Regions from separate parts of the Enterobacter sichuanensis genome, predicted to be linked through region 1. Evidence: predicted binding sites of a transcription regulator. Region 1 holds the regulator's gene; each other region holds the start of a gene.

Region 1 (10,895 bases):
GATACACGGCGGGTAAATCGCTGTCAGCACCGGAATCGAGACCTGAATCAGGTGGCTCAGACCGAGGTTAGACACCGCCATGGAGAAGATACCGAGGATAAACACCAGGGTGCGGTAAGAGAGCGGCAGATACTGCGCGAAGAACTCTGCACAGGCGCAGGTCAGGCCAACCGCGGTCACCAGACACGCCAGGAAGATCAGCGCCGCCAGCAGCATACTGCCCGCGCCACCGAAGGTGTGCTGGACGTAAGCGTGCAGGATAGCCGCACCGTTCGCGTTCTGATCCACCAGCATGGCGCTGTCGGAGCCCAGACGGAACAGCGCCAGATACAGCAGCGTCAGGCCCACGCCAGCCATCAGGCCAGCCCAGATGGTATAGCGGGTCAGCAGGCGCGCTTCGGTCACACCGCGGGAACGTGCGGCATTAACGATAACGATACCAAACACCATCGCCCCCAGCGTATCCATCGTCAGATAGCCGTTCACAAAGCCGTTAGAGAACGCGGCGTTTTTGTAGGCGTCCATCGCGTCGCTGATCGGGCCTGCAGGCCAGACAACCGCCGCTACCGCCAGGACAATCAGCGCCACAATTTTCAGCGGTGCAAGGAAGTTACCTACGGTATCCAGCAGCTTGCCCGGATAGAGGGAAACCAGAATCACAATCGCGAAGTAAATCAGGCTGTAGATAAACAGCGGCATCGCGCCGTCACCGGTCAGGGGAGCAATCCCCACTTCGAAGGAAACGGTCGCCGTACGCGGGGTCGCAAACAGCGGACCAACAGCCAGATAGCAGACGGTTGCCAGCAGAACGCCCGCCACTTTGCCAATCGGGGTGCTGAGGCTATCCACACCGCCACCGACTTTCGCCAGCGCGATGACGGTCAGCACCGGCAGACCCACGGCAGTAATCAGGAAACCAAACGCAGCCGTCCAGACGTGTTCACCCGCCTGTAAGCCAACCATGGGAGGAAAAATGATGTTGCCTGCGCCAACGAACAGCGCAAATGTCATAAAGCCCAGCGCGATGATGTCACGCGATTTTAAGTGATGGGTCATAAAACCTTACTGCCTGTGGATGTGGTGTTGAAAACATTGAGATTTTCGTCTTCCCTGACGGGACGATACAGCCGAAAAATTACTCAATTTCAGCGGGAAATGCTCCCGTCCTGGCGTGGAGAAGAATAGTTTTTCGATTTACCACGCAAATACAGTCGGTCTGACAGTATCTGGGGCGCAATTTAAACGCTTATAACGTTTAAAGGCAAGGAGGGATCGCAAAACCAGAACAATATGCCAGCATGAAAATACGGACCAGAATAATTCGCTAATTTCATGAAAAAGCCATGGCTAATCATGCGAACAAAAAAGCACCAACCGTATAAAATTCATCCGCGTTTCGCCTGACTGCAAAGCAAACGGGCCAGCAGAGGCTGACCCGTGGAAAGGTAAAATGACACACCGACTGTCAGGCGATCTTTTTGGCAATTAATCGTTCCGGGATCACGAAGCTGAAGCGGGTTCCTTTACCCAGCGTGCTCGCAATATCGAGACGGCTTTCGTGGTGATTCACCGCATGTTTAACAATCGCCAGCCCCAGGCCGCTTCCTCCGGTCTGCCGCGAACGTGCTTTATCCACGCGGTAGAAGCGCTCGGTGAGACGCGGAATATGCTCCGGCGCGATACCCGGCCCGTTGTCCTCCACGCTAAATTCGGCTCCCGTCGGGGTATGGTGCCAGCGCACCACGATGTCCGTCCCTTCCGGCGTATGGTTCACCGCGTTATACACCAGGTTTGAAATGGCACTACGCAGTTCATCTTCACTGCCCAGCACCTTTAGCGTGTTGTCGACCTCAAAGGTCAGGTGATGCCTGTTGTGGCTTAAGGTTTGCGCTTCACCCTCCACGACCCGCAGCATCATTGGCACATCGATGGTGTCATTCAGCGCAAGCGTTGGCGCGGCTTCAATCTTCGAGAGCGTCAGCAACTGCTTCACCAGGCCTTCCATCCGGTGCGTTTGCTCGCGCATGGTGTGCAGCGCTTTTTCGCGCGGCGCACCTTCAAGCGTTTGCTCCTGCATCATCTCCAGATAGCCCTGAAGCACGGTCAGCGGAGTCCGCAGTTCATGGCTGACGTTTGCAAAGAAGTTGCGACGCGCCCCCTCCAGCTGGTGCATCTGGGTAACATCGCGCGCCACCATCAGCCACTGCTTGTCGCTGTAGGGCATCACGCGGATTTCCAGATGGCGACCGTTATTGAGCTTCAGATTGTGCGGTCGGGTAAAATCACGCTTTTTCAGGTACAGCGTGAACTCGGGATAGCGCAGAAGGTTGAGGATATTCTGGCCATTATCATCCGGCCAGCGCAGGCCCAACAGCTGTTGCGCCAGACCATTACACCAGAAGATGGTCCCTTCTTCGGTGGTCAGGATGACCGCATCCGGCAGCGATTCCGCACCGCTGCGAAAACGCTTAATCAGGCTTCCCAGCTCGCGGCGGCGCTTTTTATTACGCATCTGCATCTGATGCAGACCGTACAGCAGCGGCTCCCAGCTGCCGCTTCCCGGCGGCGGCGTCATACTGCGGTCAACCCACAGCCACCAGGAGAGGCGCAGCAGGTTCCAGAAATGCCAGATCAGCAGCCCGGTGACCGACGCCAGCAGAAACCACGGCAGGTGTCCAAGAAAGGCCCCCAGAATGAAGGCCGGAATACAACATAAGATCAGTTCAAAGACGAGCCTTTTCCATGACAGACGTTCCAGCACGCGTCACACTCCTGTCATTGTTCAGAAACGGGTAGAAAAACGATAACCCGTGCCGCGGACCGTCTGCACCATGCGATCGTGGCCGCTCAGTTCCAGCGCTTTTCGCAGGCGGCGGATATGTACGTCAACCGTCCGGTCTTCGACATACACGTTAGTTCCCCAGACGTTATTCAGCAACTGCTCGCGGCTGTAAACGCGTTCCGGGTGAGTCATAAAGAAGTGCAGGAGTTTAAATTCGGTAGGCCCCATGTCGAGGGGATTTTCACCGGTCATTACGCGGTGTGAGGTGGGGTCAAGGCTCAGTCCCTGCATCTCGATCACCTCTTCCACCGCCATCGGTGAAATGCGGCGCATCACGGCTTTAATGCGGGCCACCAGCTCTTTCGGTGAAAACGGTTTGGTAATGTAGTCGTCCGCGCCGGTCTCCAGACCGCGCACGCGATCCTCTTCTTCACCGCGCGCCGTCAGCATCACCACCGGGATGTCGCGGGTCAGCGCTTCACGCTTCAGGTGCTTGATAAACTGCAGTCCGGAACCGCCGGGCAACATCCAGTCCAGCAGAATCAGATCGGGCCAGGGTTCATTCAGCTGGTTCACTGCGCTGTCATAATCTTCCGCTTCAACCGGCTGGAAGCCATTTTGCTCGAGCACGAAGCACACCATTTCACGAATTGGAGCTTCATCTTCTACGACCAGAATACGTCTCGCCATACTTTGCCCTGTCTTATCTTATGTACGTTACAAGTTTGTAATTCGGCGCCATTATGCGTCAGATTTATGACAGATTTATGAAAAACAGTACCACGACAATAGCCAAACTGTTGTTTTATTACAGCGGTTATTTTCCCTTCCCTGAAGGTTTATAATCCTGCTTTCTCTTTTTCGCCACGGATCAGCTATGCGCATACTTCACACCTCGGACTGGCATCTGGGTCAAAATTTTTACAGCAAAAGCCGTGCGGCTGAACATGACGCGTTCCTGAACTGGCTGCTGGAAATGGCCCAGGCGCATGAGGTAGATGCGATTATTGTGGCGGGTGACATCTTTGATACCGGCTCTCCTCCCAGCTATGCGCGAGAACTGTATAACCGCTTCGTGGTGAATTTGCAGCAAACCGGCTGTCATCTGGTGATTGTCGCCGGTAACCATGATTCCGTCGCGACGCTCAACGAATCCCGCGACATCCTGGCCTTTCTTAATACCACCGTCGTCGCCAGCGCCGGGCACGCCCCGCAGATCCTGAAAAAACGGGACGGTACACCAGGGGCGGTACTGTGCCCCATCCCGTTTTTACGTCCCCGCGATATCGTGCAAAGCCAGGCTGGGCTGTCAGGCGCGCAAAAACAGCAACATCTTTTACAGGCCATCACTGAGTATTATCACCAGCAGTACGCCGAAGCCTGCGCCCTGCGCGGCGAACAGCCGATTCCGGTGATTGCGACCGGGCATCTCACCACCGTCGGGGCCAGTAAAAGTGACGCCGTTCGTGACATCTATATCGGCACGCTCGACGCCTTTCCGGCGCAAAACTTCCCGCCAGCGGACTACATTGCGCTTGGGCATATCCACCGCGCGCAGGTTATCGGCGGCTGCGAACACATTCGCTACTGCGGCTCCCCCCTTTCACTCAGTTTCGATGAAACGGGTAAAGCCAAATCTGTGCATCTGGTGAGCTTCACCGGGGGCAAACTCAGCACCGTCGAGACGCTGGAGGTGCCGGTCACTCAGCCCCTGGCGGTGCTGAAGGGCGATCTCGATGCCATTACCGCCCAGCTGGAGCAGTGGCGCGGTGTCGAGCAGGATCCTCCCATCTGGCTGGATATCGAAATCACCACCGATGACTACCTGCATGATATGCAGCGGAAAATCCAGGCGTTGACTGAAGATCTGCCGGTTGAAGTCTTACTGGTGCGCCGCAGCCGCGAGCAGCGCGAGAAAATTCTGCTCAGCGCCCGGCGTGAAACCCTCAGCGAACTGAAGGTAGAAGAGGTGTTCGAACGCAGGCTTTCGCAGGAGGAGATAGACGACGCGAAGCGCGCAAGGCTCAGCGAGTTGTTCTCCCATACCCTGCATGCGCTCAAAGATGAGGATGAAAACGCATGAAAATTCTGAGCCTGCGCCTGAAAAATCTCAACTCCCTCAAGGGCGAGTGGAAAATTGACTTTACCGCTGAGCCCTTTGCCAGCAACGGGCTGTTTGCCATTACCGGTGCGACCGGGGCAGGCAAAACCACCCTGCTCGACGCCATCTGCCTGGCGCTTTATCACGAAACCCCACGTCTGAGTAAGGTTTCTCAGGCGCAAAATGACCTGATGACGCGCGACACCGCCGAGTGTCTGGCCGAGGTTGAGTTTGAGGTAAAAGGGACGGCCTATCGCGCTTTCTGGAGCCAGAACCGGGCGCGCAATCAGCCTGACGGCAACCTGCAGGCGCCGCGTGTGGAGCTGGCGCGCTGCGAAGATGGCAAAATCCTGGCCGACAAAGTGACGGATAAGCTGGAGCAAACTGCCGCCCTCACCGGGCTGGATTATGGCCGTTTTACCCGCTCAATGCTGCTCTCTCAGGGACAATTTGCCGCCTTCCTCAATGCCAAACCGGGCGATCGGGCTGAACTGCTGGAAGAGCTGACCGGCACCGAGATCTACGGCCAGATCTCCGCCATGGTCTTTGAGAAACATAAATCCGCCCGCAGTAGGCTTGAAAAGTGTGAGGCGCAGGCGGCGGGCGTCGTGCTGCTGAGCGAAGAGCAACAGCAGCAGTTACAGCAAAGTTTGCAGGCACTTACTGACGAAGAGAAAACCCTGCTGGTACAGCAGCAAAGCCAGCAGAAAAATTTTCAGTGGCTTACGCGCCATGATGAACTGGTGCGCGAGCAGCAGCGTGTCACCGCGATGCAGCAGCAGGCGCAACAGGCGCTGACGGACGCTGCGCCTGAACTGGCCAAACTCCAGCTTGCTCAACCAGCCGCCCAGCTCCGCCCGCTTTGGGAACATCTGCAGGAGCAAACCGTGCGTCTGACGCAAACCCGGCAGCGAATTATCGAAGTAAATACTCGCTTACAATCCAGAACCGCGCTGCGTGCGCGGATCCGCAATACCGCCCTGCGTAACCACGCGCAGCTTCAGACCGAAATGACCGCACTGGCGCAGTGGCTGGCGGAGCACGAACGCTATCGCCTGTTGGGCCAGGAAATTGCCGGCTGGCGCGCGCAATTCAGCCAGCTGACCCGCGATAAAACGCACATCGCCACCCTTGCCGCACGAATGGCTGAGCTACGCCAGAAGCTGGCAGAGATGCCGGAAAATACGCTGACGCTGACCTCCGATGAGGTGAGCGCCGCCATGGAGCAACAGTCCCGGACGCGCCCGCTGCGCCAGCGGCTAACGTCGCTTCATGCGCGCTATCAGCCACTGCAAAAGCGTCTGCTGCAAAATGCGCAAATCCTGCAAAAAGCCCAGGCGGAACAGGCGAAGCTCACTGAAACGCTGACGCTGCGCCGCCAGCAGTACAAAGAGAAAAACCAGCACTATCTCGATTTGAAAGCCCTGTGCGAAACCGAAGCGACAATTAAGAAGCTGGAGCATTACCGTTCTCAACTTGAGGCAGGCAAACCCTGTCCGCTGTGCGGCTCCAGCGAGCATCCTGCCGTGGAGACATACCGCTCGCTTGAACTGACGGATAATCAACGTCGCCGTGATGCCCTGGAAAAAGAGGTCGCCTCGCTTAAAGAGGAAGGCCTGCTGGTGCTGGGACAGGTCAATGCCCTCACTCAGCAGATCCAGCGTGAGACAGACGACGCGCAGACGCTGTCTCAGGAAGAGCAAGCGCTCGCTAAAGAGTGGCAGGAAACCTGCGCGTCCCTGAATGTCGCGTTAACAATACAGGACGATATCGCGCCATGGATGAACGAGCAGGAACACTACGAGCGCCAGCTTTATCAACTCAGTCAGCGTCTGACCCTGCAAAATCAGCTTCATGAGCAGGAAGCGCAGGAGCGGCAGTATCAGCAGCAGCTGACTGTCGCGCGACAGGCGCTGGAGCACACCATGTTCTCATTATCACTTAACGTCCCGGAAGAGGGAGATGAAGCCGCCTGGCTGCAGGCCCGTGAGGCTGAATTCGCCCAGTGGCAGGAGAAGCAAACGCAGCAGGGTGTACTTCAGGAACGAATGAACGCTCTGCAGCCGCTGCTCGACGCGCTGCCGGTAAGCCATGGTGAAGACACTGAAGCGACTATTCCGGATGACTGGCGCGCCATCCACGACGAGTGCGTGTCGCTGCAAAGCCAGCTTAGTGCACAGCAGCAGCAGGAAGCGCTGGAGCAAGCGCGCCTGCAGCAGTCGCAGACGCAATTCACCGCAGCGCTCTCCACAAGCTGCTTTGCCGACCAGGATGCGTTTCTTGCTGCGCTGCTGGACGAAGCCACGCTTCGTCACCTCGAACAACTTAAACAGACGCTGGAAAACCAGATCCAGCAGGCCGCGGCGCTGTGCGGGCAAGCTAACCAGCAGCTGCAGTCTCATCTGGCGCTGCGGCCGGAAGGGCTCGATGCTGACGCGCCCACGCTGCAAACCCAGCTGCAGCAGCTGGCGCAACAGCTTCGGGAGAACACCACCCATCAGGGCGAGATCCGCCAACAGCTTAAGCAGGACAGCGACAACCGGCAGCATCAGCTGGCATTGATGCAGCAAATTGAAGAGGCTGCGCGTCTGGCAGACGACTGGGGGTATCTCAACGCGCTTATCGGCTCCAGTACCGGCGACAAATTCCGTAAGTTTGCGCAGGGGCTGACGCTGGACAATCTGGTCTGGCTCGCCAACCAGCAGCTTAACCGCCTGCACGGGCGCTACCTGCTGCAGCGCAAGGCCAGCGACGCGCTGGAGCTGGAAGTGGTCGACACCTGGCAGGCGGATGCGGTGCGCGATACCCGTACCCTCTCCGGCGGCGAGAGCTTCCTGGTTAGTCTGGCGCTGGCGCTGGCGCTTTCCGATCTGGTGAGTCACAAAACACGGATCGATTCGCTGTTCCTGGATGAAGGGTTTGGCACGCTCGACAGCGAAACGCTGGATACCGCGCTGGATGCGCTTGATGCGCTGAACGCCACCGGGAAAACCATCGGCGTGATCAGCCATGTTGAGGCGATGAAAGAGCGTATTCCGGTGCAGATCAAGGTGAAGAAGATTAACGGGCTGGGGTATAGCAGGCTGGATAAGGTGTTTGCGGTGGAATAAATGGTGGGATGGTGCGGTCTGGTGCCCTCACCCTGGCCCTCTCCCACAGGGAGAGGGTACAAACATTAAAAACGGCAACTTGCGTTGCCGTTTTGCGTTCATTCCGGCCACAGCCACGCCGCGCCGCGCACGCCGCTGGAGTCACCGTGGACAGCTTTGCGGATAGGGGTTTCACACTCGCCACCAAAGACCCACTGCTTCACCAGCGTCGGTACCGTGGCATACAGCCGGTCGACGTTGCTCATGCCGCCGCCCAGCACAATCACGTCCGGATCGAGAATATTCACCACATGCGCCAGAGATTTCGCCAGACGCATTTCGTAGCGGCTCAGGGCCAGCTCCGCCACCGGATCCTGCTCCTCGACCAGACGCATGATCTCGTTGCCCTTGAGCGGCTGACCACTCAGACGATGGTAGTCGGTCGCAAAACCGGTGCCGGAGATAAACGTCTCAATACAGCCCTGTTTTCCGCAGTAGCACGGGACTTCAGTGCGGTATTTGAGTTCGTCTTCATCCATCCACGGTAACGGGTTATGCCCCCATTCGCCCGCGGTGCCGTTACCGCCGATATGGGCGCGACCGCCAAAGGCCACGCCCGCGCCGCAGCCGGTACCAATAATGACGGCAAACACGGTCTGGGCGCCGGCTGCCGCGCCGTCGATGGCCTCAGAGACCGCCAGACAGTTAGCGTCGTTAGCCAGACGCACTTCACGGTTGAGGCGCGCGCTTAAATCTTTATCAAATGGCTGGCCGTTGAGCCAGGTCGAGTTGGCGTTTTTTACCACCCCGGTATACGGTGAGATCGACCCTGGGATCCCCATCCCGACGCTGCCGGTTTGCCCTGTCGCCTGCTCTGCCATCCCGACCAGCGTGGCAATCGTCTCGATAGTCTGGTGATAATCATCGCGCGGCGTCGGCAAACGGTGGCGGAACAGCTGCTCGCCCTGCTCGCTCAGCGCGATGACTTCGGTTTTGGTGCCGCCCAAATCAATCCCAATACGCACAAGACTCTCCTCATTATTTTGATTATCAACAGAGTAGAAGCACGCTTCCCGATTAGCAATGCAAGCGATGCGACAATTCGTTATCATGCCCGCTGATTTAACGACAAGGCCGTGGAAATTATCATGCTGTGGTTCAAAAATTTGATGGTTTACCGTCTCAGCCGCGACGTTTCGCTGCGTGCAGAAGAGATGGAAAAACAGTTAGCCGCTTATACCTTTTCCCCTTGCGGTAGCCAGGATATGGCAAAAACCGGCTGGGTTCCGCCAATGGGTTCACAGAGCGATGCATTGACCCACGCCAGCAGCACGGGTCAAATCATCGTCTGCGCCCGTAAAGAAGAGAAAATTCTGCCCACGCCGGTGGTGAAGCAGGCGCTCGAAGCGAAAATTTTCAAGCTGGAAGCCGAGCAGGGCCGAAAACTGAAAAAAACCGAAAAAGATTCGCTGAAAGACGAAGTTCTGCACTCACTGCTGCCGCGCGCCTTCAGCCGCTTCAGCCAGACCATGATGTGGATCGATACCGTTAACGGGCTGATCATGGTGGACTGCGCCAGCGCGAAAAAAGCGGAAGATACGCTGGCCCTGCTGCGTAAAAGTATCGGCTCTTTACCGGTGGTTCCGCTGGCACTGGAAACGCCAATTGAGCTAACGTTGACCGAATGGGTACGCAGCGGTGCGGCGGCGCAGGGATTCCAGATCCTTGATGAAGCCGAGCTGAAAGCTCTGCTGGAAGATGGCGGCGTGATCCGTGCGAAAAAGCAGGATCTGGTGAGCGACGAGATCGCCGTACATATCGAAGCGGGCAAAGTGGTGACAAAACTGGCGCTCGACTGGCAGCAGCGTATTCAGTTTGTGATGTGCGACGATGGTTCCATCAAGCGTCTGAAGTTCTGCGATGAGTTGCGCGATCAGAACGAAGATATCGACAGGGAAGATTACGCCCAGCGCTTTGACGCGGACTTCATCCTGATGACCGGCGAGCTGGCCGCGTTGATTCAGAATCTGGTGGAAGGCCTCGGCGGCGAAGCGCAGAGATAATTCCACCTAACCCTCTCCCCATGGGGGAGAGGGAATAAAATCATTTCAGGTAGCGGCACAAATAAGAGGTCGGTTCAGCGACCTGCAGATGGAACTCACTGTGACCAGGCACGTTGAAAACCTGTCCGGCAGCGTAAACTTTCCATTCCGTTTCACCCGGCAGTAAGACGTTCAGCGCCCCGCTGACCACCGTCATCTCTTCCGCTTCCGCCGTGCCGAAGGTGTACTCCCCTTCCGCCATCACGCCAACACTGGCGCGGCCAGTACTGCTGCTGGTAAAACCAATGGATTTCACTTTACCGGAAAAGTATTCGTTACTCTGAAGCATGAACTGGCCCTTATATTTTTAGATAAAAATTCACTATAGGGGCCATGCTCATCACCTGTCACGCAAAATCATTACATCAAAAGCTCCGAGGCCAGGCGAGCCATCAGAACGTTGGATAACAGCACGGGCACATCCAGCGCTTTTTGCAGTAAATCACGGTGGTGCTGGTGGAAACCCAGGCAATCCAGGATCAAGACATCGGCCCCTCTTTCGAGCAGCTCCTTCCCGGCAGCAATGAGTTTGGCCTCACTGTCCCAGAACGGATTAGCCAGTGCGTATAAGGGCACTTTTTCAAGTACGTGCCATTTTGCTTCCTGATTGTCCATAAGCTCCTCGATGGGGACAATCACCCCCACCTGATGACCATCAACAATCGAGGCCACCAGCGGCGGTATGATCCGCATCGGCTCCAGCAAAATCGCATTGCGCGCCGTGAGTCCCTTAATGGGTGCGGTACTCATCAGCAAAATCACGTCATAACCCTGATTATCGAGCACTTCTATCACGCCCTGTAGCGATCGCTCGATCTTCT
Region 2 (10,895 bases), 1.8 Mb from region 1:
GGATTTTTCCAGACCACGGCCACCTCCCAACGCAAAAAGATTAACGCTCAGCCACCAGGCGGATAAAGTCGTCTTCGTCTTTCTTGTCTTCAGCAACCGCGTCTTTGGGCGCGTCTTTCTCTTCCGGTTCGTTCGCTTCACACAAACGGCGAAGCAACGCATTCTGGCGCTTTTGCTGATCGAGCAGCGCTTCCAGCAGTTCGATCTGCTCGTTCGTACGTGAACTGGCGCGGTTCACGAAAAACCAAACAACCAGGCCCACAAGCAGCACCACCAAAGACATCATCAGGGATGCCATATTCAGCAGCCCTGAATTCAGTAACTCACCCATTTCACCACCTCAATAAAAACGTCTATTTTACCACTGGCGCGAAGGAAGGAAATCACCTTGAGAAAAAATGCGTATTACCACGGAATAAACTTATTGATTGCGCAAACGCCGCTAAAAAACTGTACATCCTGATCGCACATCACATTGATAGTCTGCGTCCATAACACCACGCACGCTATCAGCACGATAATCAGAATCACCCAGCGTATTTTTTTCACTCCACACTCCGTTTAAAGACCTGATGCCACCAGGTTAACACGCTTATCTTAAACAAGGACTAACTGTACCGCCATCACCCCTTTTTAAGAATTCTGCACTTGTTTCAGAGCGTAAACCGTTTAGGCTGAATGTATGATAACAACGATAAAAGAGGTAATGATGCGATTAATCATTCGAACAATTATTGCACTGGCCGTCGTCTGGACGGGTCTTCTGTTAACGGGTTACGGCGTGCTCGCGGGAAGCAACGAAAATGCAGCCGGACTCGGCATTCAATGTAAATACTTAACCGCGCAAGGACTGAGCACGGCGCAATATCTGCATACTGATAGCGGGATTATTGGTTTAACCAACTGCCCTGTGCTGCGTAAAACGTCCGTTGTCATTGATAATGGCTAACCCCTCTCCTGGCCTCAGACACAAAAACGCCGCAACAGATGCGGCGTTTTTTATGCTAACAACGATTAAAACGGGTAGTCGTGATAACCCATCTGTTCAGAAATTTTACGCGCGGCCGTGTGCAGAATCGCTACGTACTCGTGCAGACGCTCTTCGGAGAAGCGCAGGGTCGGGAAAGAGATACTCAGGCCCGCAATCACCACACCAAAGCGGTCAAACACCGGCACGCCGATGCAGCGCAGCCCTTCTTCCTGTTCTTCGTTATCCTCGCCATACCCCTGCTCACGCACCTGATCGAGCACCGTTAACAGCGCATCCGTATTGGTTATGGTTCGTTCAGTGCTGCGTTTGTACTCCACGCCCTCGAGGATCTGCTTCACCTCATCGCGATCGCGCCACGCCAGCAGAACCTTACCGATAGCGGTACTGTAGAGCGGGTTGCGACGTCCAATGCGTGAATACATACGCAGGTTATACATGGAGTCGATTTTATGGATGTAAACAATGCTGTCTTCATCCAGCGCGCCGAGATGGATGGTCTCTTTGGTCAGACGCGAGATTTCACGCATCTGAATATCAGCGCTGCGGATCAGGTCAACATTTTGCAATGCACGGGCGCCCAGCTCGAACAGTTTCAGCGTCAGAGAGTATTTTTCAGACTCGCCTTCCTGGGCAACGTACCCCAGTGACTTCATGGTTTGCAAAAAGCGATAAACGGTGCTTTTCGACATCATCACACGCTGCGACAACTCTGTAATACCAATCTCACGCTCTTCCCCGAGCGCCTGTAAGATGCCAAACACCTTCAGCACGGAAGAAACAGAATCTGGCTGTTTATCCAAATCCGCAATAGCCATTTACCACCTCATAGAGAGTGTTTTATAAAAATCAGAACCGGTTTTTATTATAAGTTCCCGTCATGTCACCTGCAATCAGTCCCCGTTTACTTCGTTACAAATCTGCGACATATCGCGCCAGTAACAGTGCTAAAATAGTTACCCTGAGAATAATTTCACGCTGAGCTTTTTACTCCTGATGGAAAAGAATCTTTCCGATGGTCTGCCTTTACCCCAGCGCTATGGCGCGATAGCAACCATCATTATTGGTATCTCAATGGCCGTCCTTGACGGCGCCATTGCAAACGTTGCCCTGCCAACCATCGCCAGCGACCTGCATGCCTCCCCGGCCAGTTCGATATGGATTGTTAACGCCTACCAGATTGCGATTGTGGTTTCGCTGCTTTCGTTCTCATTCCTCGGCGATATGTTCGGTTACCGTCGGGTGTATCAGTGCGGTCTGGTGGTTTTCACTCTCACCTCATTGCTATGCGCCCTGTCGGATTCACTGCATACCCTGACGCTGGCGCGCATTGCGCAAGGTTTTGGCGGCGCGGCGCTCATGAGCGTCAACACGGCGCTGATCCGCTTAATTTATCCACAGCACCATCTGGGCCGCGGGATGGGGATAAACTCGTTTATTGTCGCCGTCTCTTCCGCTGCCGGGCCAACCATCGCGGCGGCGATCCTGTCCGTTGCGTCCTGGCAATGGCTGTTTGCCATAAACGTGCCTTTGGGAATGGTGGCCATCTTCTTTGCCCTGCGTTTTCTTCCCGCTAACGGCCCGAAAAGCACCATGCCGCGCTTCGATGTGGCGAGCGCGGTGATGAATGCCCTCACCTTTGGTCTGCTGATTACCGCCCTGAGCGGTTTTGCGCAGGGGCAATCGCTGATGCTTACCGGGGTGGAACTCCTCGCACTGCTGGTGACAGGCTTCTTCTTTGTTCGCCGCCAGCTTGCTCTGCCGGTGCCTTTACTGCCGGTTGATCTGCTGCGGATCCCTCTCTTTTCACTCTCCATTTGCACCTCTGTCTGTTCGTTCTGCGCCCAGATGCTGGCCCTGGTTTCGCTGCCGTTCTTCCTGCAGAGTGTGGTTGGCCGTTCAGAAGTAGAGACCGGGCTGCTGTTAACCCCGTGGCCGCTGGCAACAATGGTGATGGCCCCGCTGGCGGGCTATCTGATCGAACGCGTTCACGCCGGTTTGTTGGGTGCGCTGGGGCTGGCGGTGATGGCGACGGGGCTTTTCGCGCTGGCACTGCTGCCGTCGTCGCCTTCAGACCTGGATATCATCTGGCGCATGGTGCTGTGCGGAGCGGGGTTTGGCCTGTTCCAGTCCCCTAACAACCACACCATTATCACTTCGGCGCCACGTCATCGCAGCGGTGGGGCCAGCGGCATGCTGGGGACCGCGCGTCTGTTGGGACAAAGCACCGGTGCGGCGCTGGTCGCCCTGATGTTTAACCTCGCGGGCCAGAACGGCAACCATGTTGCACTTCTCACCGCCGGTGTACTTGCCACCCTTGCGGCTATCGTCAGCGGCCTGCGGGTGACCCAGCCCAGGGTTCAGGCATAAAAAAAGCCGGGCGGAGTAGTCTCCTGCCCGGCTTAGTACGCTGCTTTACTTACTTCAGGTATTCCCCACTGCGCAGCGCTTCAATTCGCTTATCCAGCGGCGGGTGAGACATAAACATCTCGCTCAGCGATTTTGATTTACCGTTGATGCAGAAGGCCATCATGCTGTTCGCTTCCTGCGGCTCGTAGCTGGTTTTCAGACGCTGCAGGGCAGCAATCATCTTCTCACGACCGACCAGCTTCGCAGAGCCGGCATCCGCGTGGAATTCACGGTGACGTGAGAACCACATGGTGATGATACTGGCCAGAATACCGAATACCAGCTCCAGCACCATTGAGACGGCAAAGTAGATCAGCGGGTTACCGTTGCTCTCTTCGCCTTCGTCGCGGTTCCCCCCCATAAAACCTGCCGCAATCTGCGCCAGAATACGGGAGATGAAGATAACGAAGGTGTTCACTACGCCCTGAATCAGGGTCATGGTCACCATGTCGCCGTTGGCAATATGGCTGATCTCGTGGGCAATAACCGCTTCGGCTTCGTCACGGCTCATGTTCTGCAGCAGACCGGTGCTCACGGCAACCAGTGACGCATCACGACGGGCACCCGTGGCGAAAGCGTTAATATCCGGAGCATGGTAAATGGCGACCTGCGGCATGGCGATACCGGCCTGACGGGATTGCTGCGCCACCGTATTCATCAGCCACTGTTCCATATCGTTACGCGGTTGCTCAATGACCTCACCGCCTACCGATTTCAGTGCCATCCACTTCGACATCAGCAGGGAAATGAAAGAGCCACCAAAACCAAACAGCAGCGCCATAATCAACAGACCCTGAACGCTGCTCGACTGAATTCCTGTCAGGCTTAGCACGAGCCCGAAAACCACCATCACCGCCAGGTTGGTGAGCAGGAAGAGCGCGATTCGCATCATAATTTTCTTTTTACCTCAGTTTAACAAAACGCACTATGCGATTACCCACATCGTATGGGTATTGCGGCTATTTTCAAGCATCCGGCGGGCGTAAGTCACCAGAAAGACACAACTTTACACAATTGAAAAGCTGGCTGACGGAAGGATGCAGAACAAAAAGAAACAGGCACAATGTCTTGTGCCTGTTGGGAGATTATTTTGCCGGAGCGGGCTGCTCGGCAGGCTTCTCTTTTTCCAGATTCGCCAGGTCAAGTGCGATATGCACCGTCTCGTCCAGATACGGATCCGGCTCCTGGTAATCTTTAGGCAGATCGTCCAGTTTCTTGAGCAACGGCTTGCCTTCGCGTTTGAAGCGGTCGTTGATACGCGCCAGACGGGTTGCGTCATCCTCGTTGTTCTCTTTCTCACGCTGAGCGTAGTTCAGAGAAACAATATTCCGTTTATCCTTCATGGCATTGAAGCGAGCAATGTCCTTCATGATGTACTGGAATTCAGGATCTTTCGCGATGCGTTCGTTATGGTCTTTCAGCAATTCCGGACCAAACTGGGTCATATCGCCGGCTTTGACATAGGTCGCGGCATTGATGCTGTCCCACGGCAAGGCGTTATCTTCAAACTTCTCGCCGGTTTCCGTCTCTTCCGTGCCTGTCGGCATGATGATGTCTGGCGTCACGCCTTTACGCTGCGTACTGCCGCCATTCACACGGTAGAATTTCTGAATGGTGTACTGAACCGACCCCAGCGCTGGCCATTCCGGACGCAGCATCTGATCGTAAATACGGTTCAGGGAACGGTACTGCTGAACGGTCCCTTTACCGAACGTCGGTTCGCCCACAATCAGCGCACGGCCGTAATCCTGCATGGCAGCGGCAAAGATTTCAGACGCGGACGCACTGAAGCGGTCAACCAGGACCACCAGCGGGCCTTTGTAGTAAACCACGCCGTCGTTGTCGGCATCTTCACGGACTTTACCGTTATTATCGCGGACCTGAACCACCGGACCAGAAGGAATGAACAGTCCAGAGAGTGAAACCGCTTCCGTCAGCGCACCGCCGCCGTTACTGCGCAGGTCGATAATTACGCTGCTGACGTTCTGCTTTTCAAGCTTCTGCAGCTGCACTTTCACATCGTCGGTCAGCCCCACATAGAAGCCCGGAATATCCAGGACCCCCACCTTCTCTTTACCCACGGTTTTCACCGACATTTTCACCGCGCGGTCTTCCAGACGGATACGCTCACGGGTCAGGGTAACGATACGGGTTTTGGTGCCTTTTCCGGCTGGCAGAATTTCCAGACGAACCTTGCTGCCTTTCGGGCCTTTGATCAGCGCAACCACGTCATCAAGACGCCAGCCGATCACATCAACCATGTTCTGGCCAGTTTGACCCACACCGACAATACGATCGCCGACGCTAATCGCTTTACTCTTGGATGCCGGACCACCTGCGACCATCGAATTGATCACCGTGTAATCATCATCCATCTGCAGCACCGCGCCGATACCTTCCAGAGACAGGCTCATTTCAGTATTGAACTGTTCGGTGTTGCGCGGAGAGAGATAGTTGGTGTGCGGATCGATTTCGTGCGCAAAGGCCGTCATGGCCAGCGAGAAGACATCCTCACTGTTGGTCTGCGCCAGACGACGAATGGCAAATTTGTAACGGCGCGTCAGCGTGTCACGGATCTCTTTTTCATCTTTGCCCGTGAGCTTAAGGCTCAGTTCGTCGTATTTCACTTTACTGTCCCACAGCGCATTCAGCTCGGCTTCATCTTTCGGCCAGGGCGCTTTACTGCGGTCCAGATTAAAGGTGTCGTTGCCGGTGAAGTCCATCGGACGTTCCAGCACTTTTAGCGCATACTGATAGCGTTCGAAGCGGCGCTTTTGCGACAGGTTGTAGAGATCGTAGAACAGATCCAGCTTGCCTGAACGCAACTCATCACCCACCTCGGATTTGCGCTTAGCGAACTGCTCGACATCACTGGCGAGCAAAACGTTATGGCTGTAATCCAGCAAGTTCAGATAGCGGTCAAAGATTTTGGCCGAGAAGGCCTGATCGAGATCGAACTGACGATAGTGCGAACGGGTAAAACGTGAGGTCACGCGCTCGCTCACCGTCGCGTGCTGCGTCTCTTCCTTGAGTACCGGAATTTGATCAACACGGGTGATATCGTCCACTGCAAAAGCATGACCTGTTATGGCAAACAGGCCCGCCAGCGCGGTGAGCTTAAAAAAAGTGTTCATGCCAGGCTTGGCCTCCGTTTCAGAACAACAAGTGTTCTGCGCGTACAATCATTGACATACCAGAAGTCAGCTGTACACGAACGCCATCTTTGGTGATTTCCAGTACGGTGGCGTCCATAGCATTGTTACCCGCTTTCACCTTCAGTGCCTGACCTACGCTCAGAGCGTTAATGTCAGAAACTGGCGTATGGCGCGGCTCTTCACGAGGGGCGCGCGGGGCTTTAGCTGCTGGTTTGTCAGCACGCGGTTTGCGATCGTTATTGTCGTTGCGACGTGGCGCAGGACGAGGTTTACGCTCGCGACGAGGCGCGTCTTCCTGACCATTAGCCGCTGCGGCTTCACGTTTTTTCGCTTGCTGTTCAGCACGTTGTGCCTGAACGCGTGCTTTGGCTTCTTCCAGCTGTTTACGCGCGTGCTCTACGTGCTGCTCGTCCAGCTCACCACAAGGATTGCCGTCGAGATCCACACGGGTCGCGCCCGGTTTGATACCGTACAGGTAACGCCAGCTCGAAGTATAAAGACGTAAGGCGGAACGCAGCTGAGTTTTGCTGAGGTTCATTTCCCCCTCAACGCGCGCTACCAGATCCTGAAAAATACCGACTTTCAGGGGACGAGCTTCGCCTTCAGCGCTGAAGCACTGTGGGAAACGCTCGGCCAGAAATGCGATAACTTCTTTACTGCTATTCAACTTAGGTTGATTTTCCATGAAATTTCCTGATTACAACGGACGTTGCCAACAAGCGCAGGCATGAACAGGCGTCATTATAATGACGCTATCCGTAAATGCTACGTTATCCGTTGATTATCCTGCGACGCTCGCAAAGAATTTTTGATAATCGGTTGCTGCGAGTACGTTTTCCAGATTCGCCACCAGCTCGCGCAGCCCCTGTTCGTCCTCGGTTGTAAAGCGACTGAAGACCGTACTGTCGATGTCCAGAACGCCAATAATCTGATTTTTTACCACCAGCGGCAGAACGATTTCAGAATTACTGGCGGCATCACAGGCAATGTGACCGTCAAACGCATGCACATCTTCCACACGCTGTACCTGATTCTCAGCCACCGCGGTGCCGCAGACACCACGACCAACTGGAATGCGCACGCAGGCCAGTTTGCCCTGGAACGGGCCAAGCACCAGCGTTTCCCCTTCCAGGAGGTAAAAGCCAGCCCAGTTCACGTCAGAGAGACGTTCAAACAGCAATGCGCTAGTATTTGCCAGAGTGGCTAAGAAGCTGGTCTCACCCGCCATCAATGCCTTAAAATCGCGGTTCAGATCCGCGTAGAATTCTGTTTTGTTCATTATTCAATCACTTAGTTGTCTTACAAAATTACCGCATAGCCTATTAAAATAAGCATTAAATGCGCTCATGCTCAAGATGAATCCGTTCATGAGTTATTATAACTTTCAACAATACTTATTTGTGCGCAGCTGATGGCCTTAAAAACAACCAAAATTACGCCGAAAAAAAAGATAACTGTCCATACGGTAAGCCAGGCTTTGCCCCGTGCACATTATCAGCGTTGCCCTCAGTGCGATACGCTTTTTATGTTGCCGAAGATGAAATCGCACCAAAGTGCCTTTTGTCCCCGCTGCGACGCCAAAATCCGTGACGGCCGCGACTGGTCGTTAACCCGCCTCGCCGCCATGGCGGTCACCATGCTTCTGCTGATGCCGTTTGCCTGGAGCGAGCCGCTGCTCAAACTTTACCTGCTCGGCGTGCGTATCGACGCCAACGTGCTGCAGGGGATCTGGCAGATGACGCGTCAGGGCGATCCACTGACCGCGGCCATGGTGCTGTTCTGCACCGTTGGCGCACCGCTGGTGCTGGTCGCCGCCATTGCTTATCTCTGGTTTGGCAACATTCTGGGCATGAACCTGCGTCCGGTGCTGCTGATGCTGGAAAAGCTGAAAGAGTGGGTGATGCTGGATATCTACCTGGTGGGCGTGGGCGTGGCGTCAATAAAGGTACAGGACTATGCGTTTCTGCAGCCGGGCGTCGGGCTGTTTGCCTTCATTTGTCTGGTCTTGCTCAGTATCCTGACGCTGATCCATCTGAATGTGGAGCAGCTCTGGGAGCGCTTTTACCCTCAGCGCCCCGCTACCCGCCCCGATGAGAATCTTCGGGTTTGTCTGGGCTGCCACTATACCGGCTTTCCCGACGCGCGCGGCCGCTGCCCACGGTGCCATATCCCGTTGCGGCTGCGGCGCAACAACAGTCTGCAGAAATGCTGGGCCGCGCTGATTGCCTCTCTGGTCTTCCTGATCCCGGCCAATATGCTGCCCATCTCCATCATCTATGTGAATGGCGGACGTCAGGAAGATACCATTCTCTCGGGGATCATCTCGCTTGCACACAGCAACATCGGCGTGGCGGCAATCGTCTTTATCGCCAGTATTCTGGTGCCGTTTACGAAAGTGATCGTGATGTTTACCCTGCTCATCAGTATTCATTTTAAATGTGAGCAAGGTTTGCGCACCCGTATTCTGCTTCTGCGATTCGTGACCTGGATTGGCCGCTGGTCAATGTTGGATCTGTTTGTGATTTCGCTGATGATGTCGCTCATCAATCGCGACCAGCTACTTGCTTTTACAATGGGACCCGCGGCTTTTTATTTCGGCTCTGCGGTGATATTGACTATTCTTGCTGTGGAATGGCTGGATAGCCGCTTACTTTGGGATGCACATGAGTCAGGAAACCCCCGCTTCGCCGACTGAAGCGAGAATTAAAACTAAACGCCGCATTTCGCCATTCTGGTTGCTGCCTGTCATCGCGCTGATGATTGCAGGCTGGCTTATCTGGACGAGCTATGAAGATCGCGGAAGCACTGTGACCATCGATTTCCAGACCGCTGACGGCATCGTTGCCGGGCGAACCCCTGTTCGCTTCCAGGGGGTTGAAGTCGGTACGGTTCAGGACATCTCCCTTGGAAAAGGGCTGAACAAGATCCAGGTGCGGGTCAGTATCAAATCTGACATGCAGGATGCCCTGCGCAGCGAAACGCAGTTCTGGCTGGTGACGCCGAAAGCCTCGCTGGCCGGTGTCTCCGGGCTGGATGCGCTGGTGGGCGGTAACTATATCGGCATGATGCCGGGCAAAGGTGAGCCCCAGGATCACTTTGTTGCGCTGGATACCCAGCCCAAATACCGTCTCAATAACGGCGATTTGATGATCCATCTGCAGGCGCCGGATCTCGGCTCGCTGAACAGTGGCTCCCTGGTCTATTTCCGTAAAATCCCGGTTGGCCGCGTGTACGACTACGCGATTAACCCGAATAAACAGGGCGTCACCATTGATGTGCTGATCGAACGTCGCTTCACCAACCTGGTAAAAAAAGGCAGCCGCTTCTGGAACGTCTCCGGCGTGGATGCTGACCTCAGCCTGAGCGGTGCGAAGGTGAAGCTGGAAAGTCTGGCGGCACTGGTGAATGGCGCCATTGCCTTTGATTCCCCGGAAAACTCAAGCCCGGCTACCGCCGACGACACGTTCGGGTTGTACGCTGACCTGGCGCACAGCCAGCGCGGGGTGATTGTTAAACTGGCCCTGCCCGATGCGAAAGGGCTAAAAGCCGGCTCAACACCGCTGATGTATCAGGGGCTGCAGGTGGGTCAGCTCACCAAAATGACCCTCAACCCGGGCGGCTCGGTCACCGGCGAGATGACGGTCGATCCGAGCGTGGTCGATCTCCTGCGCGAGAAGACTCGCATCGAAATGCGCAGTCCGAAGCTATCCCTGAACGACGCCAACATCAGCACCCTGCTCACCGGCAATACGTTTGAGCTGATCCCCGGTGAAGGTCAACCCAGCAACAGCTTCGTCGTTGCCCCGGCGGATAAAGCCCTGCTGCAAAAACCGGGGGTGATAACGCTCACGCTCAATGCCCCGGAAAGTTACGGTATCGAAGCCGGTCAGCCGTTGATTTTGCATGGCGTGCAGGTGGGTCAGGTGCTGGAGCGTACGCTCTCAGCGAGTGGCGTGAGCTTCTCGGTCGCCATCGATCCGCAATACAGCGACCTGGTGCACGGCGACAGTAAATTCGTGGTGAACAGTCGCGTCGACGTCAAGGTAGGTCTGGACGGCGTGGAGTTCCTCGGTGCCAGCGCCAGCGAATGGGTTAACGGCGGCATCCGCATTTTGCCAGGGGATAAAGGCCCCGTGCGCGATAGCTACCCGCTATACGCGAACCTCGAAAAAGCGATTGAGAACAGCCTGAGCGATCTTCCTACCACCACGCTAACATTAAGCGCCGAGACGCTGCCGGACGTACAGGCAGGTTCCGTTGTGCTCTACCGCAAGTTTGAAGTCGGGGAAGTGATTACCGTTCGCCCGCGTGCGGACGCGTTTGATATCGAGCTGCATATCAAG
Region 3 (10,895 bases), 150 kb from region 1:
GAGACGGGCTGGGAAACCATAAAGGCGCTGGTCTTCCGCCCGCGTGTGGCTGAGCTGCTCAGCAACACGCTGTGGCTGACGGCCCTTGCGGTTCCACTTTGCATCGTGACGGGCGTGGCCATTGCCTGGCTCACCGAGCGCACGCAGCTTGCCGGGCGGGGGATTTGGTCCGCACTGGCGGTCGCCCCGCTGGCCATCCCCGCGTTTGTGCAAAGCTATGCCTGGGTGAGCGTTGTCCCGTCCATGCATGGGCTCTCTGCGGGCGTGTTCCTCTCTGTCCTTGCCTACTATCCGTTTATCTATATGCCGGTTGCGGCGGTGCTGCGTCGCCTGGACCCGACGCTCGAAGACGTGGCTGCGTCACTCGGTACTCCGCCGTGGCGGGTCTTTTTCCGCGTGGTGCTGCCGCAGCTCAAACTCGCTATCTGCGGCGGTGCGCTGCTGGTGGCGCTGCATCTGCTGGCGGAATATGGCCTGTACGTGATGATTCGCTTCGACACCTTCACGACGGCCATTTATGACCAGTTTCAGTCTACCTTCAGTGGCCCGGCCGCTAACATGCTGGCGGGCGTGCTGGCCCTGTGCTGCCTGGCTATTTTAGTGCTGGAAGGCGTGACGCGCGGAAAAGCACGTTATGCGCGCATCGGTGCCGGGGCCGCCCGTGAACAGAAGCGCTGGCCGCTGAAGCCTGCAGCCGCCGCGCTGGGTCAGCTGTTTTTCATCATGTTGATCGTGCTGGCGCTGGGTGTACCGTTAATTGTTCTGTGTCGCTGGATTTGGCTCGGCGGCGTTCAAAACTGGCTGAGCGCCGATCTCTGGCACTCGCTGCGCCAGACGCTGATGCTCGGCGTGGGCGGAGCCCTGCTGACCACGGCGTGCGTGATCCCCATCGCGTGGCTCGGTATCCGCTATCCGCGCCGCATCTTCCGGATGCTGGAAGGATGTATCTATATCACCAGCTCGCTGCCGGGGATTGTCACGGCGCTTGCGCTGGTCACCGTCACCATTCATTACGCCCGTCCCATTTACCAGACGGAAGTTACCCTGTTTCTTGCCTACCTGCTGATGTTTATGCCACGGGCGCTCATTAACCTGCGGGCGGGGATTGCTCAGGCGCCGGTTGAGCTGGAGAACGTGGCGCGCAGTCTTGGCAGCACGCCCGCGAAGGCGCTCTGGAGCGTCACGATGCGGCTGGCCGCGCCGGGTGCGGCGGCGGGTGCCGCGCTGGTGTTCCTCGGCGTCAGCAATGAATTGACCGCCACTCTGTTGCTCTCTCCACTGGGCACGCGCACGCTCTCCACCGGATTCTGGGCGCTGACCAGCGAAATTGACTATGTTGCAGCCGCGCCTTACGCGATGCTGATGATCCTGATTTCCCTCCCGCTGACCGCCATTCTCTATATGCAGTCGAAAAAAATTGCAGGGCTATGACATGCTTGAATTAACCGCCATTTCTAAATCGTTCGCTGATGCGCAGGTGCTCGACAGCCTGAACCTGAGCGTTGCGCCGGGAAGCAGGACGGCGATCGTCGGGCCATCCGGGTCGGGTAAAACCACGCTGCTGCGGATCCTTGCCGGGTTTGAAACGCCCGATACCGGGCGCATTGTCATGCAGGGAAAAACGCTGTTCGATGAAAACCGTTTTGTGCCCGCCCACCTGCGCCGGATCGGTTTTGTTCCTCAGGAAGGGGCGCTGTTCCCGCACCTTAACGTGGCAGATAACATCGCCTGGGGGCTGGAAGGCACCCGCCACGAGAAACGCCAGCGCGTTGAGGCGCTGATGGAGATGGTCTCTCTGGACAGGCAGCTTGCGACGCACTGGCCGCATGAGATTTCCGGCGGACAGCAGCAGCGCGTGGCGCTGGCGCGTGCGCTGGCCCAGCGTCCTTCACTGATGTTGCTGGACGAGCCGTTCTCAGCGCTGGATACCGGCCTGCGCGCCACGACGCGTAAAGCCACGGCCGATCTGCTGGCGGAAGCAGGCGTGGCTTCGATTCTGGTCACCCACGATCAGAACGAAGCGCTCTCCTTTGCCACACAGGTGGCCGTAATGCGCGCCGGGCGTTTCACGCAGGTGGGGACCCCTTATGAGGTCTACACCCGTCCCGTTGACGAAGAGACGGCGCTGTTTCTTGGCGATGCCGTGATCCTGCCTGCTCAGCTTGCTGCCGGTTATGCCGTGTGCGCGCTGGGTGAGGTGCCAACGGACAACACACAAGCAACAGGGCAGGGCCGCGTGATGCTGCGTCCTGAGCAGCTGCGCGTGACGGCATGTGCCGCGCATGAAAGCCCGATCTCGATCCTTGATGTGGACTTTACCGGCCAGTTGTCGACGCTCACCCTTGCGTTAGCCGGGGAGCAACAACCCGTGGTTCTGAAAACCGTAAGCCAGCCAGGATGGAACCCTGGCACCGCGGTACGCATTGATATTGCTGGCACTGCGCGGGTATTTGAATATTCTTAATATTCGTTAGTAATTTCATGCAACGGGTTGTTATAAAAGAATTTTCCATGACCTATGGCATTACCTGAGTTTATCTACCATGCTCATAAAACCTCACCATAATGAGTGGGGCTTTTCGTTGTTGCTGATTAATCTCAAGGAAAAAAGGTTATGAAAAAGACAATTGCTGTTTTGTTGGGAACTGCGTTTTTCTTTACAACTCATGCCTTCGCTGCTGAGCTTCTGACGAAGGAGGAGTTTAAGAAAGTTGAGTCTCAATATCAGAAAATCGGTACGGTAAACACCTCAGGTGAAGTCTCTATCGATGATGCTAAAAAAGAACTGATCGAGAAAGCCGATAAGCAAGGCGCTGATGTCCTGGTGCTCACCTCCGGGAACACCAACAATAAAATTCACGGTACGGCCAATATTTACAAGAAAAAGTAATGTCACTGCAGCCACCCCAACACGGGGTGGCTATTCCCCTCATCGCTTACCACGCCTCCCGTATGAACGCGGTGACACTTGCTAACGCATAGATAATGCGTATAGTTCTCATTTGCATTGCAACCAATAGATTCTAAGGCCCGCTCACGGGTCATTTTTGCGCGCACTTTCAAATGGGTTAATGATGAACAACACCAGATTACATAAAACGCTGCTGGCGCTCGCCGTCGGTGCGGCGACACATTCCGCTTACGCGGCGGATAATCAAAAAGAAGAGACTCTCGTTGTGCAGTCGGCACCAGCCAGCGACTTTACCCCCGGCGGCGACCAGCTTGTGCCGGCCTTCCTCGACGGACAAGTGGCGAACGGCGGGCGTATGGGGATGCTCGGCGAGCAGAATGCCATGGATGTACCCTTTAATATCATCAGCTACACCGCAAAGCTGGTGGACGATCAGCAGGCGAAAACCATTGCCGATGTGGTCGCTAATGACGCTGGCGTGCAATACGTTCAGGGGTATGGCAACAGCGCGGAAACTTACCGCATCCGCGGCCTGAAGTTTGACGGGGACGATATGACCTTTGGCGGGCTGTCCGGCGTCCTTCCGCGTCAGGTGGTGGATGCGCAGATGGTCGAGCGGATTGAGATCTTCAAAGGGGCAAACGCCCTGATGAACGGCGCGGCAAGCTCCGGCGTGGGCGGAATGATCAACCTTGAGCCAAAACACGCCGGCGAACTCCCGCAGGCGAAAGTCGGCGTGGACTACACCTCGGATTCCCAGGTTGGCACCACGCTGGATGCGGGCCGTCGCTACGGCGACAACGACCAGTTTGGCGCGCGGGTGAATCTGGTCCATCGCGAAGGGGAAACCGGCGTACCGAACGATCGCCGCCGCACCACGCTGCTCTCCACCGGTCTGGATTACAAAGGTGACAACTTCCGCACCTCGCTGGATCTCGGCTACCAGAAGAAAACCTTCCACGGCAGCCCGACCAGCGTCAATATTTCGGCGGTGGATTTTGTGCCGGAGCCCCCGAAAAACGATCGCAACATTTCCCAGAAGTGGGCCTACAGCAACATCGAGAACGAATTCGGGATGTGGCGCAGCGAATACGACATCACCGACAGCTGGACGGCGTATACCGGACTCGGCGCGCAGCACGCTCATGAAGAAGGGACCTACAGCGCACCGAAGCTGCTGGACAAAAGCGGAAAGGCCACGGTCAGCCGCCTTGATACCAATCGCATCAGCGATTCCGTCAGTGGGATGGCGGGGATCCGCGGTCACTTTACGACCGGCTTTGTGTCGCACAAGGTGAACGTGGGTTACTCCGCGATGACCAAAAACGAAAAAATCGCGTGGAAAATGTCCGCGGCGGCAGACAACCCGACCACCAATATCTACCACAACACCGGGGTTGATATGCCGGACAGCTCAAACTTCAACGGCCTGGGCGGCAAATACAGCGATCCGCTGACCAGCGGACGCACCCGCACGCAGGGCTGGCTGCTGAGCGATACCCTGGGCGTGCTGGACGACACGCTGCTGTTTACCGCCGGGGCACGTTATCAGAAAGTGGTCATTCGCGGGTATAACAAAGTGACCGGCGCGGAAAACGATGCCGATGGCTTCGACGGCAGCCGCTGGATGCCAACCTACGGCGTGGTCTACAAGCCGTGGGAGCAGATCTCTCTTTATGCTAACCATACCGAAGCGCTGCAGCCGGGTAAAAACGCCCCTGACACCGCCATTAACTACGGGCAGAGCACCGGTATCGTTCACTCTAAACAGAACGAAGTGGGCGTGAAGGCCGACTTCGGTCGCGTGGGCGGCTCTCTGGCGCTGTTCGAAATCAAAATGCCTTCCGCTATTCTCGACAGCCAGACGAAGCATTACGGCCTGGACGCCGAGCAGCGCAACCGCGGCGTGGAGCTAAATGTCTTCGGCGAGCCGATGCTGGGGATGCGCCTCAACGCCAGCGCCACCTGGCTGCAGGCGGAGCTGACCAAAACCAACAACGGTCTCAACCAGGGTAACGATGCCATTGGTGTCCCGAACTTTTACGCCGTGCTGGGCGCGGAATATGACATCAAGCCGATCGAGGGGCTGACCGCCACCGCCCGCGTAAACCACTCCGGCACGCAGTATGCCGACCTCGCGAACAGCAAAAAGCTCGACAGTTACACCACGCTGGATCTGGGGATGCGCTATCGCTTCGCGGTAAATCACAACGAAAACCAGATGACGGTACGTGCAGGCATCGACAACGTGACCAATGAAAACTACTGGGCCAGCGTGGACGATTCCGGTACCTATATTACGCAGGGCGAGCCGCGCACCTTTAAGGTCTCGGTTGGCTACACGTTCTAAGCGTTCCACCCTCGTTATCCGGGGCAGGGACGCCCCACACCGCCCTCATCGTGTTATAAAATTGTAATAAAAGCTTCTTAGACTGGTCGCCAACTCCTTACCTCTTGGCCAATGACAGGAAGCCGCTATGGGCAGACCTCTGAAATCCGTATTTAAAAAAGAACATCGCGACGAAATCAATAACCGCAGCGCTAACCCGGTATTCTCCGAGGTTGCGCAGATGTTTCTCTCCCGCCGCCGTTTTTTACAGATGGGCGCCGTGGCGGGCGCTGCCGTTTCATTCCCCTTTCTGATCAAACCCGAAAACGCCATTGCCGCGGTATCACAGCCTTCCGCGCTGGCAAAAGCGGTTTCCCTGGGCTTTACCAGCATCGACGTCTCTACGGAAGATACGGTCAGGGTGCCGGAAGGCTATATTGCCCGCCCGTTTTATCGCTGGGGCGACCCGACGGGTATCAAAGATAACATGCCGGCGTTTAAGCCGGACGCCAGCAATACCACGGACGAACAGGCCGTGCAGGCGGGCATGCACCACGACGGTATGGCGTGGTTTAGTCTGCCGCAAGGGGAGCAAAACCCGGCGCATGGCCTGCTGGCGCTGAACCATGAATACATCGACAACGGGATGTTGTTTACCGACGGCACGGCGAACTGGAGTCTCGATAAAGCCCGTAAGGGACAGAACGCGATGGGCGTGTCGGTGGTGGAGGTGAAGAAAACGGGCAGCGACTGGCAGGTCGTTCGTCCCTCTTCTTATGCCCGCCGTATTACCGTCAATACCCCGATGGCGCTTACCGGTCCGGCACGGCATCAGGACTTAATGAAAACCGCCGCCGATCCGCAAGGGGAGCGCGTGCTGGGCACTATGCAAAACTGCGCCAACGGACATACGCCGTGGGGCACCTATCTCACCTGCGAGGAGAACTGGTCGGATATTTTTGTCAAAAAAGCCGATCTCAACCCGCTGGAAAAACGCTACGGCATCAGCGACAGCGATGACTCCTACCGCTGGAACGAAGTGGATGAGCGGTTTAACGTCGATAAAACCCCCAATGAACCCAACCGCTTCGGCTGGGTCGTGGAGATTGATCCTTACGACCCGGCCTCCACGCCGCGTAAACACACCGCCCTGGGCCGCTTCAAGCATGAAGGGGCAGCCGTCACGCTCGCCGCCGATAACCGCGTGGTGGTCTATATGGGGGATGACCAGAAGTTTGAGTACATCTATAAATTTGTCTCGGACAAAAAATACGATCCTGCAAACCGTGAAGCCAATATGCAGTTGCTGACGTCCGGCACGCTGTACGTTGCCCGCTTCAACGAGGAGGGCAGCGGCGACTGGCTGCCGCTGATCTTCGGGCAAAATGGTCTGGATCAAGACCACGGTTTTGAAAACCAGGGCGATCTGCTGATTAAAACCCGCCTCGCGGCTGACGTGGTGGGGGCAACGAAAATGGATCGCCCCGAGTGGATAGCGGTCGACCCGCACGCCAGCGGCAGCGTCTACTGTACGCTCACCAACAACAGCGATCGCGGGAAGGAGGGTAAGGCGCCGGTTGATGCCGCCAACCCGCGCGCTAATAACGTGTTTGGTCATATTATGCACTGGCACGAAGAGGGGGCCGATCCTGCCGCCACACGCTTTAAATGGGATATTCTGGTGATGGCCGGGCGTACCGACAGTGACGATCCGAAGGCCAAAGGTTCGATGCAGGGGGCGGCCTTCGGCAGCCCCGATGGCCTGTCGTTCGATCACCAGGGGGTACTGTGGATCCAGACCGACGTCTCTTCCAGCACCATTAACAAGAAAGCCTACGAGGGGATGGGCAATAACCAGATGGTGGCCACCATTCCGGGTACCAATGAGTACCGCCGTTTCCTGACCGGACCGCGCGGGTGTGAAATCACCGGGATTGCGTTTACGCCGGACAACCGGACGCTGTTCATTAATATTCAACATCCGGGGGAGGGCGGGGATGATATTACCGACCCGGCCAATCCGCGTGCCGTCTCCAATTGGCCAGATGCAAACCCGAGCGGACGCCCGCGTTCCTCAACGGTGGTGATCACCAAAGCGGATGGCGGGATCATCGGCTCATAACCTTTCATCGCCGGGTGCATAACGTGCCCCGGCGTTAAACTTGCTACCGCCAGCATGAAGTGTTAAAACGTGCCCCTTCTAAAAAAGAGACAGGGGTAGGACGTGAAAGACGCGTCATCCGCTTCAGGCAACGGTAGCACTGAAGCTTCGTCGGAACAGAATCCGACGCTGCAACGTGGTTTGCAAAATCGACATATTCAGTTAATTGCCCTTGGCGGCGCAATCGGTACCGGGCTGTTTCTCGGCATCGGCCCTGCCATTCAGATGGCCGGTCCGGCGGTGCTGCTGGGTTATGGCATTGCCGGCATTATCGCTTTCCTGATCATGCGCCAGCTTGGCGAGATGGTCGTTGAAGAGCCGGTTTCAGGCTCCTTCGCACACTTTGCGTATAAATACTGGGGTCCGTTCGCAGGCTTCCTCTCCGGCTGGAACTATTGGGTGATGTTTGTGCTGGTGGGAATGGCCGAACTGACCGCCGCAGGCATCTATATGCAGTACTGGCTGCCCGATGTCCCGACGTGGGTCTGGGCCGCTGCCTTCTTTATTATCATCAACGCCGTCAACCTCGTGAACGTACGCCTGTATGGTGAAACCGAATTCTGGTTCGCGCTGATTAAGGTGCTGGCGATTATAGGCATGATCGGCTTTGGCCTGTGGCTGCTGTTCTCCGGTCACGGCGGCGAACGAGCGACCATCGACAACCTCTGGCAGCACGGTGGCTTCCTGGCCACGGGCTGGAAGGGGCTGATCCTCTCCCTGGCGGTCATTATGTTCTCGTTCGGCGGGCTGGAGCTGATTGGGATCACCGCCGCTGAAGCGCGCGATCCGCATAAAAGCATTCCGAAAGCGGTCAACCAGGTGGTGTACCGTATTCTGCTGTTTTACATCGGTTCGCTGGTCGTGCTGCTGGCGCTTTATCCATGGGTGGAAGTGAAATCTGACAGCAGCCCGTTTGTGATGATTTTCCACGATCTGAACAGCAATGTGGTAGCCTCGGTGCTGAACTTCGTTATCCTGGTGGCCTCGCTGTCGGTGTATAACAGTGGCGTTTACTCCAACAGCCGTATGCTGTTTGGTCTCTCCGTGCAGGGCAATGCGCCGAAGTTCCTCACCCGCGTCAGCCGCCGTGGCGTGCCGGTCAACTCTCTGCTGCTCTCAGGGGCCATTACCTCGCTGGTGGTGCTGATTAACTACCTGCTGCCGAAATCTGCCTTTGGTTTGCTGATGGCGCTGGTTGTCGCCACGCTGCTGCTGAACTGGATCATGATCTGCCTGGCGCACCTGCGCTTTCGCGCCGCCATGCGCCGCAAGGGGCGTGAGACGCAGTTTAAGGCGCTGTTCTACCCGGCGGGCAACTACCTCTGTATCGCCTTCCTCGGGCTGATTCTGGTGCTGATGTGCACCATGGATGCGATGCGCCTGTCCGCGCTGCTGCTGCCGGTGTGGGTCGTATTCCTGTTTATCGCGTTCAAGCTCTCGCGGAAAAAGTAGCACGGTTTTCTCCCTCTCCCTGTGGGAGAGGGCCGGGGTGAGGGCACCAGACCGCACCCGTCTTCAAGCCCGGTGGCGCTACGCTTACCGGGCCTACAAAGCACCACTCTACCTTTATCGTGACCCCCCTCCCAAATCTTCTACGATCCACAGGATCTTTATTTTGTAATCGATTACTTTTTACCTGAACTGTTTTGTAATCGATTACTTTTTGAGGGTGGGGCTCGTCATGGTGTCAACAACTGAAAGTAGTGGAAAGGCGATAGCGCAGCACCGGCTGCTGGTGCCGCGGCTGTCGCTGATGATGTTTCTGCAGTTTTTTATCTGGGGTAGCTGGTCGGTCACGCTGGGTCTGGTGATGACCCAGCACAACATGTCTTTGCTGATTGGTGATGCGTTCTCTGCCGGGCCAATCGCCTCTATTCTGTCGCCGTTTGTGCTTGGCATGCTGGTGGATCGCTTCTTTGCCTCGCAAAAGGTCATGGCGGTGATGCATCTCGCCGGGGCGGCGATCTTGTGGTTTGTGCCGGGCGCGCTGATTGCTGAAAACGGTGCGCTGCTGATCGGCCTGCTGTTTGGCTACACGCTCTGCTACATGCCAACCCTTGCGCTGACCAACAACATTGCGTTTCACAGCCTGGCAAACGTCGATAAAACCTTCCCGGTGGTTCGCGTATTCGGCACTATCGGCTGGATTGCGGCGGGGATATTTATTGGCGTTACCGGTGTGGCGGCAAGCGTCACCATCTTCCAGGTGGCGGTGGCCAGCTCCGTGCTGCTGGCCCTCTATAGCCTGACGTTGCCACACACGCCAGCCCCCGCTAAAGGGCTGCCGGTTAAGGTGCGCGATCTGTTCTGCGCGGATGCCTTCGCGCTGCTTAAAACCCGTCACTTCTTCGTCTTTTCCGTCTGCGCGATGCTGATTTCCGTGCCGCTCGGTACCTACTACGCCTATACCGCGTCTTATCTGGCAGACGCAGGGATTGCAGATGTCAGCACTGCGATGTCGTTCGGGCAGATGTCGGAGATCGTCTTCATGCTGGTGATCCCGCTGCTGTTCCGCCGCCTGGGCGTGAAAGTTATGCTGCTGATCGGCATGCTGGCGTGGTTCGTGCGTTACGCCATGTTTGCCCTCGGCGTGAGCGAAGAGGGACGTTTCCTGCTGTACATTGGCATTCTGCTGCACGGCGTGTGCTATGACTTCTTCTTTGTGGTGGGCTTTATCTACACCGACCGCGTGGCGGGCGAAAAAGTAAAAGGCCAGGCGCAGAGCATGATTGTGATGTTCACCTACGGTATCGGGATGCTGCTCGGCTCGCAGATTTCCGGGGCGCTCTACAACCGCCTGGTGGCAGGTCATACCGTGCCGCAGGCGTGGGTGACATTCTGGTGGATCCCGGCGGTGGCCGCCGCGGCGATCGCGCTTATTTTCCTTCTCACGTTCAGGTATGACGATGACAAGGCGTAACGTTCTGGAGGTGGTATGAGGACGATGAAAGGACCCGGTATTTTTCTGTCGCAGTTTATTGGCGAAGAGGCCCCGTTTAACTCGCTCGACGGCCTGGCTGGGTGGGCGGCAGATAAGGGCTATAAAGCGGTGCAGATCCCCTGCAATCATCCGCACATTTTTGATGTAGAGAAAGCCGCAGAGAGCCAGGCCTACTGCGATGACGTCACCGCTAAGCTGGCCGCACACGGGCTTGTCATCAGCGAGCTATCGACCCATCTTGAAGGGCAGCTTGTGGCGGTTAACCCGGCTTACAACGACGCGTTTGACCATTTCGCGCCCGCGTCCGTGCGCGGTAACGATGCGGCCCGCCGGGCGTGGGCCACGGAGAAACTGAAGCAGGCGGCGATCGCCTCCGCCAGACTGGGTCTGAAAGCGCACGCAACGTTCTCCGGCTCGCTGGCCTGGCCGTTTTTTTACCCGTGGCCGCCGCATAACGAGCAGCGTTTCCAGGAGGCGTTCGCGGTGCTGGCAGCTCGCTGGCGACCGATTCTGGATACCTTCGATGAACAGGGCGTAGACGTCTGTTTTGAGC

Evidence for each region. The regulator PhoB, encoded in region 1, activates phosphate uptake and scavenging genes when phosphate is short. The targets are predictions, from matches to a motif close to CTGTCATAAAACTGNCNNAT.
Region 2: a site for PhoB is predicted at 1,898-1,917, ahead of kdgR (DNA-binding transcriptional regulator KdgR). Genes of this name have one in related genera too.
Region 3: a site for PhoB is predicted at 5,312-5,331, ahead of C1N69_RS05410 (PhoX family protein). Genes of this name have one in related genera too.

The regions. Positions count from the first base shown of each region.
Region 1 covers NZ_CP027986.1:1,009,864-1,020,758, reverse strand. Annotated here, with positions in the region: gene brnQ (branched-chain amino acid transporter carrier protein BrnQ) at 1-1,056, opposite strand, end outside; gene phoR (phosphate regulon sensor histidine kinase PhoR) at 1,466-2,761, opposite strand; gene phoB (phosphate response regulator transcription factor PhoB) at 2,783-3,472, opposite strand; gene sbcD (exonuclease subunit SbcD) at 3,660-4,865, shown strand; gene sbcC (exonuclease subunit SbcC) at 4,862-7,993, shown strand; gene mak (fructokinase) at 8,092-8,997, opposite strand; gene rdgC (recombination-associated protein RdgC) at 9,121-10,035, shown strand; gene ppnP (pyrimidine/purine nucleoside phosphorylase) at 10,076-10,363, opposite strand; gene C1N69_RS04665 (AroM family protein) at 10,435-10,895, opposite strand, start outside.
Region 2 covers NZ_CP027986.1:2,798,382-2,809,276, forward strand. Annotated here, with positions in the region: gene C1N69_RS13500 (MBL fold metallo-hydrolase) at 1-17, opposite strand, end outside; gene C1N69_RS13505 (YebO family protein) at 41-331, opposite strand; gene mgrB (PhoP/PhoQ regulatory lipoprotein MgrB) at 406-549, opposite strand; gene C1N69_RS13515 (YobH family protein) at 710-949, shown strand; gene kdgR (DNA-binding transcriptional regulator KdgR) at 1,015-1,806, opposite strand; gene C1N69_RS13525 (MFS transporter) at 1,985-3,358, shown strand; gene htpX (protease HtpX) at 3,408-4,289, opposite strand; gene prc (carboxy terminal-processing peptidase) at 4,483-6,531, opposite strand; gene proQ (RNA chaperone ProQ) at 6,551-7,237, opposite strand; gene C1N69_RS13545 (GAF domain-containing protein) at 7,334-7,831, opposite strand; gene yebS (membrane integrity lipid transport subunit YebS) at 7,964-9,247, shown strand; gene C1N69_RS13555 (PqiB family protein) at 9,216-10,895, shown strand, end outside.
Region 3 covers NZ_CP027986.1:1,161,345-1,172,239, forward strand. Annotated here, with positions in the region: gene C1N69_RS05390 (ABC transporter permease) at 1-1,431, shown strand, start outside; gene C1N69_RS05395 (ABC transporter ATP-binding protein) at 1,433-2,464, shown strand; gene yahO (DUF1471 family periplasmic protein YahO) at 2,615-2,890, shown strand; gene C1N69_RS05405 (TonB-dependent receptor) at 3,075-5,261, shown strand; gene C1N69_RS05410 (PhoX family protein) at 5,389-7,362, shown strand; gene pheP (phenylalanine transporter) at 7,465-8,853, shown strand; gene C1N69_RS05420 (MFS transporter) at 9,083-10,321, shown strand; gene C1N69_RS05425 (sugar phosphate isomerase/epimerase family protein) at 10,337-10,895, shown strand, end outside.